DNA from 3 places in the Dryocola mayonis genome. Region 2 is predicted to be linked to each of the others. Evidence: predicted binding sites of a transcription regulator. Region 2 holds the regulator's gene; each other region holds the start of a gene.
The links. The regulator CRP, encoded in region 2, controls carbon source genes, mostly activating them, when cyclic AMP is high. The targets are predictions, from matches to a motif close to ATGTGANNNNNNTCACAT.
Positions count from the first base shown of each region.

Region 1: uxuA (mannonate dehydratase) is a predicted target of CRP. The motif match lies at 1,556-1,573, and genes of this name have one in related genera.
Region 3: serA (phosphoglycerate dehydrogenase) is a predicted target of CRP. The motif match lies at 2,510-2,527, and genes of this name have one in related genera.

Region 1 is NZ_CP150452.1:532,406-537,360, reverse strand. It holds gene WLO32_RS02610 (fructuronate reductase) at 1-73, opposite strand, end outside; gene uxuA (mannonate dehydratase) at 183-1,367, opposite strand; partial or broken gene WLO32_RS02600 (MFS transporter) at 1,773-3,078, shown strand; gene uidC (glucuronide uptake porin UidC) at 3,124-4,389, opposite strand; gene uidB (glucuronide transporter) at 4,427-4,955, opposite strand, start outside.
Region 2 is NZ_CP150452.1:362,577-368,160, forward strand. It holds gene argD (bifunctional acetylornithine/succinyldiaminopimelate transaminase) at 1-190, shown strand, start outside; gene WLO32_RS01615 (YccS/YhfK family putative transporter) at 235-2,325, opposite strand; gene crp (cAMP-activated global transcriptional regulator CRP) at 2,389-3,021, opposite strand; gene WLO32_RS01625 (OsmC family protein) at 3,337-3,741, shown strand; partial or broken gene WLO32_RS01630 (phosphoribulokinase) at 3,768-4,638, opposite strand; gene WLO32_RS01635 (YheU family protein) at 4,700-4,918, opposite strand; gene WLO32_RS01640 (hydrolase) at 4,920-5,584, opposite strand, start outside.
Region 3 is NZ_CP150452.1:3,512,911-3,517,865, forward strand. It holds gene zapA (cell division protein ZapA) at 1-166, shown strand, start outside; RNA gene ssrS (6S RNA) at 208-391, shown strand; gene WLO32_RS16995 (5-formyltetrahydrofolate cyclo-ligase) at 415-1,029, shown strand; gene serA (phosphoglycerate dehydrogenase) at 1,076-2,314, opposite strand; gene rpiA (ribose-5-phosphate isomerase RpiA) at 2,597-3,256, opposite strand; gene argP (DNA-binding transcriptional regulator ArgP) at 3,422-4,321, shown strand; gene WLO32_RS17015 (oxidative stress defense protein) at 4,402-4,955, opposite strand, start outside.

The DNA of each region.
Region 1 (4,955 bases), 170 kb from region 2:
GGGATACCAGACGCGATCCGTCCCGCTGCGGGCGGGCGACGGATACCTTGCCGGTGGCGATATTCTGTTGCATTGCAAACTCCTGTCGTGCGACGTCTTCGCCCGCAGGTTGTGGGGCGAGAATGCGGCTGTGACCTTGAATAAGGGAAACCGCATGGCGCGCTGCGCCATGCGGAGGATGGTTATTTGCTGAAGAAAGCGCGCTGGATAGCCAGCTCGACGCCGCGAACTTCCGCCAGGCCTTTGAGTCGACCAATCGCCGAGTAGCCGGGGTTGGTTTTCTTTTTCAGATCGTCCAGCATCTGGTGGCCGTGATCCGGGCGCATCGGGATAGGATCTTCGTTGCCTTCCGCTTTGCGGCGGTGCTCTTCTTCAGCGATGGCTTTCACCACTTCATACATGTCCACATCGCCGTACAGATGCGCGGCTTCGTGGAACGTTTTTGGGTTTTCTTCACGCAGCGTGGAGCGCAGATGGGTGAAGTAAATACGTGGGCCGAACTTTTTGATCATATCAACCAGATCGTTGTCCTCACGCACGCCGTAGGAGCCGGTGCACATGGTGAAGCCGTTCGCCATGCTGCTCACGGTGTCCACCATCCACTGCATATCTTCAACGGTAGAGACGATGCGCGGCAGGCCGAGGATAGGACGCGGCGGATCGTCCGGATGAACCGCCATACGTAAGCCGACCTGTTCCGCCACCGGAATAATGCTCTGCAGGAACCAGGCGAAATTGTCGCGCAGTTTCGCTTTGTCGATATCTTTGTAGGTCGCCAGATGGCTGCGGAACTGCTCCAGGGTGTAGCCCTCTTCCGCGCCCGGCAGGCCGGCGATGATATTGCGGGTCAGGCGCTCTTTGTCTGCGTCGCTCATCGTGGCGAACCGCTCGTTCGCCTGCTCGATCTCTTCCGCCGTGTAATCGGCTTCCGCCCCCTGGCGCCGCAGAATATGTAGTTCAAAAGCGGCGAACTCAATCTGGTCGAAGCGCAGGGCTTTTGAGCCGTCCGGCAGCACGTATTCAAGGTCGGTGCGGGTCCAGTCCAGCACCGGCATGAAGTTATAGCAAACGGTGTAGATGCCGCACTGCGCCAGGTTGCGCAGGGTCTGCTGGTAGTTTTTGATCCACAGACTGTACTGCCCGGTATGGGTTTTGATGTCCTCGTGGATCGGCACGCTTTCCACTACCGACCACACCAGGCCCGCCTCTTCAATAATGGCTTTGCGTTTCAGGATCTCTTCAACCGGCCAGACTTCACCGTTGGGAATCTGATGTAAAGCCGTCACCACGCCGGTTGCGCCAGCCTGGCGTACGTCTGACAGCGTTACCGGATCGTTAGGACCGTACCAGCGCCAGGTTTGTTTCATCTGCTATTTCCTCTTCTTTCGATGGCATCGTTGTGGTTGACCAATCGCTGTCGACCTGCCGGAGCGTTCACCGTACAACGGAGTAATACGCATTAAGTTCGGCCAGAACGGCGTCGATGTCAACCATGATATGCAAATTGGTTAACCACATCACAAAGAGCGTCATATCTGGTCATCCAATTTTATTTATTTGATCTGCGTCAAATTTTAGCGTGCAAAAAAAACACAAGATGCACCCACACGTGGTTTCACGCACTCGGCTTAACGGCATTGCAGCCACGGTCACGGCGCGGTTACGGCTACGCTTTTCTGATATTCAGCATGTGGTCAACCAATTCACATGATTTCCGTTTTCCCCGCCGGCAGCGGCTGGCGTGAAGGCAGTATTCTTAACGAGGCTTTATCATGAAGTTAACGAAATTAAGATGGTGGATTATCGGTCTGGTCTGCCTGGGGACCATTGTGAACTACCTGTCCCGCAGTTCGCTCAGCGTCGCGGCGCCGGCGATGATGAAAGAGCTCAATTTTGATGAACAGCAGTACTCCTGGGTGGTGAGCGCCTTCCAGCTTTGCTACACCATCGCGCAGCCGCTTACCGGCTATCTGATGGATGTCATCGGGCTGAAGATCGGCTTCTTTATCTTCGCCTTGCTCTGGTCGGTGATTAATATGGCGCACGCGCTGGCAGGCGGCTGGATAAGCCTTGCGTTCCTGCGCGGCCTGATGGGCCCTGACCGAAGCGTCCGCCATTCCTGCAGGCATTAAGGCGAGCGCCGAATGGTTCCCGACCAAAGAGCGCGGCATCGCGGGCGGGCTGTTTAACATCGGCACTTCTATTGGCGCCATGCTGGCGCCGCCGCTGGTGGTCTGGGCGATGCTGACCTTCGCGGATAGCGGCATCGGCACCGAAATGGCGTTTGTCATTACCGGCGCCATCGGCGTGCTGTTCGCCATCACCTGGTTCCTGATCTATAACTCGCCGAACAAGCATCCGTGGATCACCCATAAAGAGCTGCGCTACATCGAAGACGGCCAGGAAAGCTATCTGCAGGACGATAACAAAAAGCCGGCCGTGAAAGAGATCCTTAAGCAGCGTAACTTCTGGGCGCTGGCGATCACCCGCTTCCTGGCCGACCCGGCGTGGGGCACCCTGAGCTTCTGGATGCCGCTGTACCTGATTAACGTCATGCATCTGCCGCTAAAAGAAATCGCCATGTTCGCCTGGCTGCCGTTCCTCGCGGCGGACTTTGGCTGCGTTGCGGGCGGCTTCCTGGCGAAGTTCTTTATGGACAAGATGAAGATGACCACCATCAACGCGCGCCGCACCAGCTTTACCATCGGCGCCGTCCTGATGATCTCTATCGGCTTCGTCAGCATCACCACCAACCCGTATATCGCCATCGCGCTGATGAGCATCGGCGGTTTCGCTCACCAGACGCTTTCTACGGTGGTTATTACCATGTGCGCCGACCTGTTTAAGAAAAACGAGGTGGCGACGGTCGCGGGCATGGCGGGCTCTGCGGCATGGATGGGGCAGCTGAGCTTCAACCTGTTTATGGGCGCGCTTGTCGCGGTGATCGGCTACGGCCCGTTCTTCGTGGCGCTTAGCATGTTCGATATCATCGGCGCCATTATTCTGTGGACGCTGATTAAGGATCCGGCGAAGCACAACCCGCAGCCTGCGGCGCGGACGTTAGCTTCCCAGAGCTAACCGCCGCCCGACTTGAACGGCCACCCTGCGGTGGCCGTTTGCGTTTCACTTAAGCAGGAAATCATACTGAACGCTCATTTTTACATCCCAGTAGTTGAGCCGATCGCCCAGCGGGCTGCCGTCGCGCTTTTCCCTGCCCTTATCGGCGGCGAGGAAAAGGTTCATTCCCCGTAGCGGCCCTTCTTCCACCTTATAGTTAACCGCGCCTAGCATCCCCAGCCCCTCGATCTGCACGTCGCGCTGGCTGGACTCATAGCCGCGGGTGACGACGGGCGCAAGCGTCATGGTCAGCTGCGGCGTGAGGCGATAGTTCACCCCCGCCTGCCAGGACTGCATCCCTTCCCGGTTACGATCGAGGCTCAGGGAGAAGGGATAACCGATGTCGGTATCCACAACCGCGCCGCTGACGGCGTGCCGCAAATAGCCCCCGCTTGCGAACAGCCCGCCCCACGGCGTGCTCCAGGTCAGCTGGCCGCTGGCCAGCCCGGTTTCGTCAGGCTGGGAAGACGAGCGGCTTAGCCCTTCCAGCTTTGCGTAAAACCCCAGCAGCTCGCCTTTCAGGGCGTAATCCTTCGCCAGCGGAATACGCTTTTCGAAAATGCTTTGCGCCTGGGTCGAGACGTCGTCCTGCACCGAGCCGCCAACGGAATAACGGCTGTTTTCATCGTGCCAGCTGGCGGCTAAAAACGTGCGCGGCCGGTGCCTGTCGTATTTACCCGTCCTGGCGTTGTAGACGCCTTCATCGCGCACGCCGGTGGCGGAGTCGGTCCACTGAAACACGCGTGTGCGCCACATGGTCCAGAGTTCCACATTCGGCGTCAGCGCCACCTGGCCCAGCGCCCCTTCCGAGACCGTGGGCAAGGTGCGCTGCGAGCTGCCCGCAATCAGCGGGATGCGCCAGGGCAGGCTGCCGTAGCTGTAATCCGTGCCGAAACGGCCGAGCTTTAAGCGAATATATTCCAGCGGCTTCAGTTTTATCGCCCCGAGCGCATAGCCAAAGCTTTCATGCCCGTCTAAATACCAGCGCGTGCTCATATCATTGCGCGCGCCAAGCTTATAGACATAATACGCGCCGCCTTCAACGCCAATAAACTGTGAATAATATTCGCTGTTAAAATCAACCAGCCCGCCCTGCACCCAGGCGTAAATATCCCTGCCCGCGCCGGCGCTCGGTTTATCGGCTCTGCGTAATTCATTTTTCAGCCTGAAACGCAATGCGGAGTCGTCGTCGGTCATCGGTATGGCCCAGGCGCCGGGGCAAGCCGCGGCCACGGCCAGCGAAACAGCCGCTATCTTCGCGCTATTTTTCATCGTTTAACCTGTATATTTTAATTATTTTGTGGGGAGGCTATTTATTGAAATCTTTAATTAACTGCTGCTGTGATATTTTTCGTTTATCTATTTCCTGAATAATGTCCTTAAATTTTTTATCGGTAAGGGGATAAAACCAGAGAATAATAAATGCCAGCAGCATAAATCCGCATGGCACCAGCGAAATGGACATGCGGATCCCCATAATCACCTCGGGCACCTGCGCCTGATTAGCAATGTAGCCGCTGAGCCCCAGAATAAACGCCGGGATGGAGCCGCCAATCGCCTGGCCGCATTTGCGGGTAAAAGAGAATAAAGAGTACGTTAAGCCTTCGATACGAACGCCGGTGAGATACTCGCCGTACTCGACGGTATCCGCCTCCAGCGCCCACATCACCGTCATCGTGATCCCCTGCCCCACGGACGCAATGGCAAGCGCGGCCAGGGCTACCGGCACCGAATAGATCGACATAAAAAAGAACAGCAGATAGCCGCAGCTTCCCAGGATCGCCCCGAGCAGAAAGGTGTTCTTTTTGCCCATGCGCTTCACCATGCCGGGCACCAGC
Region 2 (5,584 bases):
AGAGCTGAAGCCGGAGTATAAGGGCCGCGCCCGTGAATTCCTGTACGCCGCCGCTGATGAAGGGGTGATGGTGCTGAATGCCGGCCCGGACGTGATGCGCTTCGCGCCATCGTTGATTGTGGATGACGCGGACATCGAAGAGGGCATGCGGCGCTTTGCGAAAGCCGTCGGCAAGATCGCCAAGGCTTAGCCGGGCCATAAAGCCTGCGTCATGCGGCGTTTAGCGGATGGCTTTTACCCTCCCTGCGGCCGCCGCAGGCTGCTGTTTAGCCAGATCCCATGATGCGGGCGCTGACGCCATGCCACTGAAGAAATGGTGTGCATGGTGTTAAGATGCCCCAGCACCCGCTGTAAATGCTGCTCCATGGTGCTTAACGGCCCGGTGGGCAGCGCTTCTGCATCCAGAATAACCGCGTCTTTCGTCTCCCCGGGCCCGTCATATTCAAGCCGCTGCTGGCATCTTTGCAGGGCGATTTCGCACGCCTGCAGGTAACGCTGCGCCAGCTCCGGCGTGAGCATATTGTGTTCGCGGGCAAGGGTCGTCATCGCGTTGACATGCTCAACGATAAACTGGCTGTGCGTTACCCACAGCTTCATATCTTCCAGATAATTCGAGTTAAAGCCCGGCTCCTGCATCGCCTGGTTTAAGGAGTTAAACAGCGCGTTGTGGGCCTGGTTGACCCGCATGCGCTGCCAGGCCAGCGGCGTGGGCCTGGGATCGCTGCTTAAAATCAAACGGATGGCTTCCTGATCGGTTTCCAGCGCGTCGTGGGCGTTCTGACGCAGCAGGCCGCTTTGCCACTGTGGCCACAGCCAGACCATGCCGCCAAAGGCGATCAGGCAGCCGAGCAGGGTATCTATCAGGCGGGGCACAATGTATTGCTCGGCGCTTAGGGTGATCAGCTGCAGGGTATAAACGGCGGTAACGGTAAAGCCAATGGTCGCCCAGCCGTAGCTTTTGCGGATAAAGAGATAGCTTACCAGCGTGATAATAAGCATCGCGGTGAGCGCAATATACTGCGGAAAGTGGAAGTGCAGGGCGATGCCCGCGATGGCAAGGCCGGCCATGGTGCCGGCCGAACGGTGCAGAATACGCACCCTCGTCGCGCCGTAGCCGTTTTGCGTCACGAACATAACGGTCATCAGGATCCAGTAGGGCTTGGGCAAATGCAAAGAGGCGCCGAGCAGGCTGGCCACGGTCAGCATGACGCCGAGCCTCGCTGAGTTACGCAGCGCGGCGGATTTAAATGACAGGTAGCTTTTAAGGGCGGCCCACAGCGGCAGACGACGCTGGCGGTCCTCCATCAGGTCGCGAACATATAAAGGACGCTGGGTTCGCAGCACGCGCGCGATGCGGCTGAAGTGATAGTGGCAGAACTGCCCGACCGGGTTGTCCGGGTTCTGACGGGCAATTTTTTCCAGCGCTTCGATTTGTTTATCCATCACAAACCGCTTCGGGTAGCGGTGATAAAGGATATCGTCGGCCAGCACGCGTAAACGCGCCGCGATAGTCTGCGCGTTCCAGCGTATCACCGCCTCGGCGTGGCTTTGCTCGACGAGCTTTTGCACCTCTTCCGGCTGATGCAGGCTAACGGAGATGTGCTCCTGTAAATCGAGCGCCACCTGGAAGGCGCGCAGCAGGCGCTTGTAGCCGTTCTGCTGATTCGCCGCCAGCATGTGCAGCTGCTGGTAACAAACGGTGATCAGATCGACGGCTTTTTGCTGGCGGGCCAGCAAAGGCGGCAGCGCTTTTTCAGGATCCGTGTGCTGGGTCAGCAGGCCGTACTTGGCCTCGCAATAGTCCGCAAGCTGGCGGTAGAGCAGGCTTAAGGATTCACGAAGCGGCTGTTCGCGCCACATCCAGAACCAGAACCAGTTGAACGCTCCGTACCAGACGGTGCCGCAAACATAAAGCAGCATCGGTTTCCAGATGGGCATATTCCCGGCCATGCTGAGGGTAAAAATAGCGGCGATGAGCGAGGCGGGCAGCAGGCGGGCGTGGAGCGCGCTGATTTCGGCGGTGACACCCAGCAGCAGCGCCATACCCAGAAGAATGACCGGAAGCGGCACGGGCGTGTACAGCAGCATCAGCTGCATCAGCAGACTGCTGATGGCGAACAGGCCGCCGCCGATGATTAACCGCTTGAAGAAGCGTTTATGAGGCGTATCCAGACCGGCAATATTGCAGCACGCGGGCACTAACGAGAACATCAGCCCGGCCTGCAGATTGCCCAGAATCAGGCCTACCGCCACGGGAAGACACAGCACCAGCGTTTGTCGCAGTGCGTAGTTAACTTCGGGATGGTAGATCAGTCGACGCCACATATCAGAAGTGTAGAGACAAAAATGGCGTGTTACCGAAGCGACACGCCATTTTGTGAACAGGAATTAACGAGTGCCGTAAACGACGATCGTTTTACCGTGAGCGGAAATCAGGTTTTGATCTTCCAGCATTTTCAGGATGCGGCCTACGGTTTCGCGGGAGCAACCGACGATCTGACCGATTTCCTGGCGGGTGATTTTAATCTGCATGCCGTCCGGGTGGGTCATAGCGTCCGGCTGTTTTGCCAGGTTCAGCAGCGTCTGAGCGATGCGGCCGGTAACGTCGAGGAAGGCGAGGTTGCCTACTTTTTCTGACGTGACCTGCAGGCGACGCGCCATCTGGGAAGACAGACGCATCAGGATGTCCGGATTAACCTGGATAAGCTGACGGAACTTTTTATAGGAAATTTCGGCCACTTCGCATGCGGTTTTCGCACGAACCCAGGCGCTGCGCTCCTGGCCTTCTTCAAACAGGCCTAATTCACCGATAAAATCGCCCTGGTTCAGGTAGGAGAGGATCATTTCCTTACCCTCTTCATCCTTAATCAGCACTGCCACGGAGCCTTTGACGATGTAGTACAGCGTCTCTGCTTTTTCACCCTGGTGAATCAGCGTGCTCTTTGATGGATACTTATGAATGTGGCAATGGGACAAGAACCATTCGAGTGTCGGGTCTGTTTGCGGTTTGCCAAGCACCATGCGCGGTTATCCTCTGTTATAAACTGGCTACCAAAGACAGGATGCAAAACCTCCTGCCCGGCGTTGCAATCGTTAGAATATTTCCCACTCGGGGGAAATGGCCTGCAAGTCAATCTTGCCGCCTGTAATTAGTGATGTCCTCTGCAGACATTTATCACGTCAATGTATCAAATGTTGCATCCGGATTGTTTTAGCATAGCTTTTGACAAGTGTCTCCTATTGTCTCGTTTCAGCATGATGCAGGTCGCCTTCCGTTGCCAGTTTTACCGCATCCGCGTACTCTGAAAGGAAATTTCTTCAACAGGAGTAAGCAACATGCAGGCACGAGTTAAATGGGTTGAGGGGTTAACTTTCCTGGGCGAATCGGCTTCGGGCCACCAGATCCTGATGGACGGCAATTCAGGCGATAAGGCGCCCAGTCCGATGGAGATGGTACTGATGTCGGTCGGCGGCTGCAGCGCCATCGACGTGGTGTCCATTTTGCAAAAAGGCCGCCACGACGTGAAGGATTGCGAAGTGAAGCTGACGTCCGAGCGCCGTGAAGAAGCCCCGCGCCTGTTCACGCACATTAATCTGCATTTCATCGTGACCGGCAAAGACCTGAAGGACAACGCCGTGTCCCGCGCGGTGGATCTCTCCGCTGAGAAATACTGTTCGGTAGCGCTGATGCTTGAGAAAGCCGCAAACATCACGCACAGCTATGAAGTGATCGAAGCTTAACGCGCTTCAGGGCGGCGGGCGCCGCCCTAAACGACCTTTCTGCCTTCCGCCAGCCGTTGCACCAGCGGCGTCATGATAAGCTCCATCGCCAGCCCCATTTTCCCGCCGGGCACCACCAACGTATTGATGTGGGAAATGAAAGATCCCTGCAGCATGGCCAACAGATATGGGAAATCAATGTCATCCAGCCCGCGGAAGTGAATAACCACGAAGCTTTCGTCCAGCGACGGAATGCCGCGCGCCGCAAAGGGGTTAGACGTATCTACCGTTGGCACGCGCTGGAAGTTGATATGGGTGCGCGAGAACTGCGGGGTGATGTAGTTGATGTAGTCATCCATCGATCTGACGACCGAGTCCATCACCGCTTCCCGGGAATGGGCCGCGTTCGCTGGTGTCGCGCACCAGCTTTTGGATCCACTCAAGGTTAACGATGGGCACCACGCCTACCAAAAGGTCGACGTGGTTCGCCACGTCGTGCTGCGGGGTGACTACGCCGCCGTGCAGCCCTTCGTAAAAGAGGACGTCCGTCGGCTCTGGCAAAGGCTGCCACGGCGTAAAGGTTCCCGGCACCTGGTTCCAGGGCACGGCTTCATCATACGTATGGAGATATTTACGGGATTTGCCCTGGCCGCTGCGCCCGTATTCAGCAAAGGTCTGCTCAAGCAGGCTGAAATCGTTGGCCTCAGGGCCGAAATAGCTGATGTGGCGGCCAAGGTCGCGCGCTTTGCGGATAGCCAAATCCATTTCCGGACGGGTATAACGGTGGAAGCTGTCCCCTTCGACCTCCGCGGCGCGCAGGTTCAGCTGCTGAAAAATCTTGCGAAAGGCAAGGCTTGTGGTGGTGGTTCCCGCACCGCTGGATCCCGTGACGGCGATAACCGGATGTTTGGCTGACATAGGGCAACAACTCCATGGATTGTAAGAATTATGCAGTACAGACCGCGCCCCATGACAAGGGTCAGCCGCGGAACTGCCCGCGCGGCATAATATTCACCGTTTCATGAAGCTCTGACCAGACCAAAACCGCTTCGCCGCTTTGCAGCTGTCGTTTCACATCGGCGACCTTCTGCGACAGCGAGCGTTCCTGTTCACCATAATCCGTACCCTCGCGTAACACAAAGGATTCGATAAGATTGTCGAGCGTTTCCGCGTCGAGATCCTGCCAGGGAATAATCATCTTAGTGGTCCAGATATCTCGTCAGCCAGTCGGGGATGCGCTGCTCAAGCCACATTTCCGGTTTACGCAGCGTGCCGCCGACAAAGCCGACGTGTCCGCCATGACTGGTGAGTTGATATTCAATATTTGTGGGTAACGATGCCTTATCAGGAATGACATGGTGATCCATAAAGGGATCGTCTTTAGCATGGATAATGAGCGTGGGTTTAGCAATATCCGGCAGCAAAGGCATGGCGCTGCACCGGCGGTAGTAGTCCAGCGCGTCGGCAAAGCCGTGGATTTTCGAGGTAATCAGATCGTCAAAATCGCGGATGCGGCGCACGCCTTTCAGCTGTCTTAAATCGACAGGAAGCGTGCCGGGATAACTTCTGAGTTTCCGCGCGGCGTTCTTTTTAAGCAGGTTTAACAGGTAGCGCTGATAGAAACGCGAGAAACCCTGTTCCATATGGTAGCAGCACTGCTCAAGCATCAGCGGGGCCGAGACCACAACGCCCGCTTTTAAAGTACAGTCCACGCCCTGTTTCGCCATCAGGCAGGCCAGCATGTTGCCGCCGAGGGAGAAGCCGACCGCCGCCGTGGGCGCATCGCCATAGCGCTGGTTCAGCCAGTTAAGGAAAAAGGTGCCGTCCTCGGTTTCGCCGGAATGGTAGATGCGCTGCATGCGGT
Region 3 (4,955 bases), 1.1 Mb from region 2:
CATCGCGGCGCTGAACATTTGCTATGAATTAGCTCAGGAAAAATCGAAAACCCGTGACTACGCTGCTAACATGGAGCAGCGGATAAAAATGTTACAGCAGACCATTGAACAGGCGTTACTTGAGCAAGGTCGCATAACGGACAGACAGGGTCCAAATTTTGAATAACGCTTCGCAGTTGACTATGGTAGAGTAACTGTGAAGTAAAAATTTCTCTGAGATGTTTGCAAGCGGGCCAGTCCCCTGAGCCGATATTTCATACCACAAGAATGTGGTGCTCCACCGTCGGTGAGCATGCTCGGTTCGTCCGAGAAGCCTTAAGACAGTGACGCTACATTCACCTTGAACCAAGGGTTCAAGGGTTACAGCCTGCGGCGGCATCTCGGAGATTCCCTCTTTCTACCCGGTCATTGCGTATGACGCATATATCGCAAGTTACACCTCCCCATCTTGTTTCAACGCTTCGCACGGAAATACGCCAGACCATTCGGCAACGACGCCGCGCCCTTACCGATTCCGAACAGCAAACCTTTGCCCAACAGGCCGCCTTGCGCATGCTGGCTTACCCGCCGGTAATCGATGCTGCAAGCGTCGCGGTGTTTTTGTCTTTTGACGGCGAGCTGGATACGCGCCCGCTGATTCGCGCCCTGTGGCAGGCGGGAAAAGCCGTTTATTTGCCGGTGCTTCATCCCTTCAGCAAGGGCAGCCTGCTCTTTTTACGCTATGACAAAGACAGCCATCTGGTCATCAATCGCCTTAAAATTCTTGAGCCCAGGCTTGATGTGCGCAACGTTTTGCCGCTGGATAAGCTGGACGTGTTGATAACGCCGCTGGTCGCCTTCGATGAGCGCGGACAACGTCTGGGGATGGGCGGAGGCTTTTACGACCGCACGCTGCAAAACTGGCGGCAGCATGGTTTGTGGCCCGTCGGGCTGGCCCATGATTGTCAGCTGGTGCCGTCTCTGCCCGCCGAAGAGTGGGATATTCCCCTGCCGGCGGTGGTGACGCCATCAAAGGTTTGGGCGTGGTAACGCATTCTTAAGGCGGGTAAGCGTAGCGCCACCCGCCATTAGCAGGTTAGTAAAGCAGGCGCGCGCGGATAGTGCCTGGAATCGCCTTCATTGATTTCAACGCCGCCTCGGCAACGTCTTCCTCAGCGTCAATATCAATTACCACATAGCCCATATGCGGCGTTGTTTGCAGATACTGCGCGGCGATGTTGATGCCCTGCTCGGCAAAAATCTGGTTCAGCGCGGTCAAAATGCCGGGACGGTTTTCATGGATATGCAGCAGGCGGCTTGTGGTGCCGCCGTGCAGCGGCAGCGAAACCTCAGGGAAGTTCACCGCGGAGAGCGTTGAGCCGTTATCGGAATATTTGGCCAGCTTGCCGGCGACCTCAAGCCCGATATTTTCCTGCGCTTCCTGCGTTGACCCGCCGATATGCGGCGTCAGAATGACGTTATCAAATTCGCACAGCGGGGAAGTGAAGGGATCGTTGTTGGTCGCGGGCTCTGTCGGGAAGACGTCGATTGCCGCGCCGGCCAGATGTTTGCGTGCCAGCGCATCGCACAGGGCGGGGATATCCACCACGGTGCCGCGCGCATCGTTAATTAACAGCGCGCCCGGCTTCATTAATGCCAGCTCGTTGGCGCCGATCATATTCTTCGTTGAAGCGTTCTCCGGCACGTGCAGGCTGACCACGTCGCTCATATTGAGCAGATCTGAAAGATGCTGCACCTGGGTGGCGTTGCCCAGCGGCAGTTTGTTTTCAATGTCGTAGAAAAAGACGTTCATGCCCAGCGCTTCGGCCAGAATACCCAGCTGGGTGCCGATATGGCCGTAGCCGATAATACCGAGTTTTTTACCACGGGCTTCAAAGGAGCCGACTGCCAGCTTGTTCCATACGCCGCGGTGCGCTTTCGCGTTCGCTTCCGGAATGCCGCGCAGCAGCAGCAGCAGCTGGCCGATAACCAGTTCAGCGACGGAACGGGTGTTGGAGAAAGGCGCGTTAAACACCGGCACGCCGCGTTTTGCCGCCGCGTCCAGATCGACCTGGTTGGTGCCGATGCAGAAGCAGCCGATCGCGACCAGCTTCTCCGCCGCGGCCAGAACGTCTTCAGTCAGGTTGGTGCGGGAACGTAAACCGATGAAATGGGCATCACGGATGGCGGCTTTCAGCGCATCGCTATCCAGCGCGCCCTTGTGATACTCGATGTTGGTATAACCTGCCGCACGAAGATTCTCGACCGCTTTCTGGTGCACGCCTTCCACCAGCAGGAATTTAATTTTGTCTTTCTCCAATGATACTTTTGCCATTTCCCGACCCTATTTTTCTGTGCTGTTGTGGTACTGCCTATAAGTTACCCTTCTGTCAAAATATCAAAATCTACGCCTTCGGCAATATAAACGATTGCGCCAGCGCCGTGACGAAAAGGAATAAAAGACGAGGAGCTAGCACAAAATGCTGGTGGCGCAGAAGTTCGAGGAATGAATCACAGGCGGCCGACAGAAATGTGACATATGTCACCAAATTTGCCGTTAAAATAATTTGTCATGTTTTATACGAATTGTTGGGGCGCAAAGCGCGCCCCGGTCAGATCATTTTACGATGGTTTTTACGCCTGCGGCCGTACCAATCAGCGCGACGTCCGCGCCGCGGTTGGCAAACAGCCCGACGGTTACCACGCCCGGCAGGCCGTTAATGGCGTTCTCAAGGGCAATCGGGTCGATAATGCTCAGGCCGTAAACGTCCAGAATGACGTTGCCGTTATCCGTTACCACGCCCTGACGGTATTCCGGACGTCCTCCCAGCTTAACCAGTTCGCGGGCCACGCAGCTGCGCGCCATCGGAATCACCTCTACCGGCAGCGGGAAATTCCCCAGGATATCCACCTGCTTGGACTCATCCGCGATGCAGATAAACTTCTCGGCCACCGACGCAATGATTTTCTCGCGGGTAAGCGCCGCGCCGCCGCCTTTAATCATCTGCATTTGCCCGTTGATTTCGTCCGCGCCGTCGACGTAGACGCCGAGGGAATCCACTTCGTTCAGGTCGAATACGGGAATGCCGAGGCTTTTCAGCCTGGCGGTGGAAGCGTCGGAGCTGGAGACCGCGCCATCAATCTGATGCCTGATGGTGCCCAGAGCGTCAATAAAGTGCGCGGCGGTGGAGCCGGTGCCCACGCCAACGATGGTGCCCGGCTGCACGTACTGCAGCGCCGCCCATCCGACTGCTTTTTTCAGTTCATCCTGCGTCATGGTTATTTGCCTGTGCTGTGAAAACTGACGCGCATTATAGAGCAAGCCCGATGGGAAAGTCCCCGGGAAAGGCCGAACTCATCCGATCTTTGTGGATTTGGTCTGGATCGGTCACAAATTTATGTCATAGTGCTGGCACAACGAAAACAGGAGTCAGCAACAACAATGAAACGCCCGGACTACAGAACGCTACAGGCGCTGGATGCGGTTATTCGTGAACGAGGATTTGAGCGCGCGGCGCAGAAGCTGTGTATTACTCAGTCAGCGGTTTCACAGCGAATCAAGCAGCTGGAAAACATGTTCGGCCAGCCATTGTTAGTGCGCACGGTTCCCCCGCGTCCGACCGAGCAGGGGCAGAAACTGCTGGCGCTGCTGCGCCAGGTCGAGCTGCTGGAAGAAGAGTGGCTCGGGGATGAGCAAACCGGCTCAACGCCGCTGCTGCTTTCGCTGGCGGTCAACGCCGACAGTCTGGCAACCTGGCTGCTGCCGGCGCTTGCCCCGGTGCTGGCCGACTCCCCTATTCGCCTTAACCTGCAGGTGGAAGACGAAACCCGAACGCAGGAACGCCTGCGCCGCGGCGAAGTCGTTGGCGCCGTCTCGATTCAACCGCAGCCGCTGCCAAGCTGCCTGGTGGATCGTTTAGGCGCGCTGGACTACCTGTTTGTCGGCTCAAAGGAGTTTGCCGCTCGCTACTTCCCGAACGGCGTAACGCGCTCGGCGCTGCTGAAAGCCCCTGCGGTGGCCTTCGATCACCTGGACGATATGCACCAGGCCTTTTTGCAGCAGAACTTCGATCTCTCGCCCGGCAGCGTGCCTTGCCATATCGTTAATTCCTCCGAAGCCTTCGTGCAGCTGGCGCGTCAGGGCACCACGTGCTGCATGATCCCGCACCTGCAGATTGAAAGAGAGCTTAACAGCGGCGAGCTCATCGATTTGACCCCCGGCCTGATGCAAAGACGCATGCTGTACTGGCACAGGTTTGCGCCGGAAAGCAGAATGATGCGCAACGTGACGGACGCCCTGCTGGAATACGGCCACCGGGTGTTACGCCAGGACGCCGAATAGCAAAAAGCCCGCTTAAGTGAAGCGGGCTTTTTTGTCCCGGATGGCGCTTACGCTTATCCGAGCCGGGATTTACCGTATTGCTACTGCGCAGCCTGGCTCTGGGCCCTTTCCAGCTCAAACACCACGTCTACCTGATCGTCAAACTGAATGGTTTGCTGATCGTAGGTATCCTGCGCGGAAACCGGCGCCGCGGCGTCGGCTTTCATCATCCGCACCATCGGCGCGGGCTGATAGTTTGAGACGTGATAGCGGACGCTGTACACCGGCCCCAGCTTGCTGTTGAAGCCTTCGGCTAACAGCTTAGCCTGACGAGTGGCGTCGTCGATGGCCTCTTTACGCGCCTTGTCTTTGTACTCTTCCGGATGGGCAACGCCCAGCGAAACAGAGCGAATTTCATTAAGGCCGGCCTTCAAAGCTCCGTCCAGCAGCTCGTTCATTTTGTCGAGCTTGCGCAAGGTCACCTCGACCTGGCGCACGGCGCGGTAGCCTTTCAGCTGGGTTTTACCGTCTTTCAGGTATTCATATTCAGGCTGGGTGCGCAGATTCGCGGCGTTAATGTCTTTCTTCTCGACGCCGCTTTGCTGCAGGAAACTCAGGTATTGCGCAACGCGATCGTCAGCCTGTTTTTTGGCCG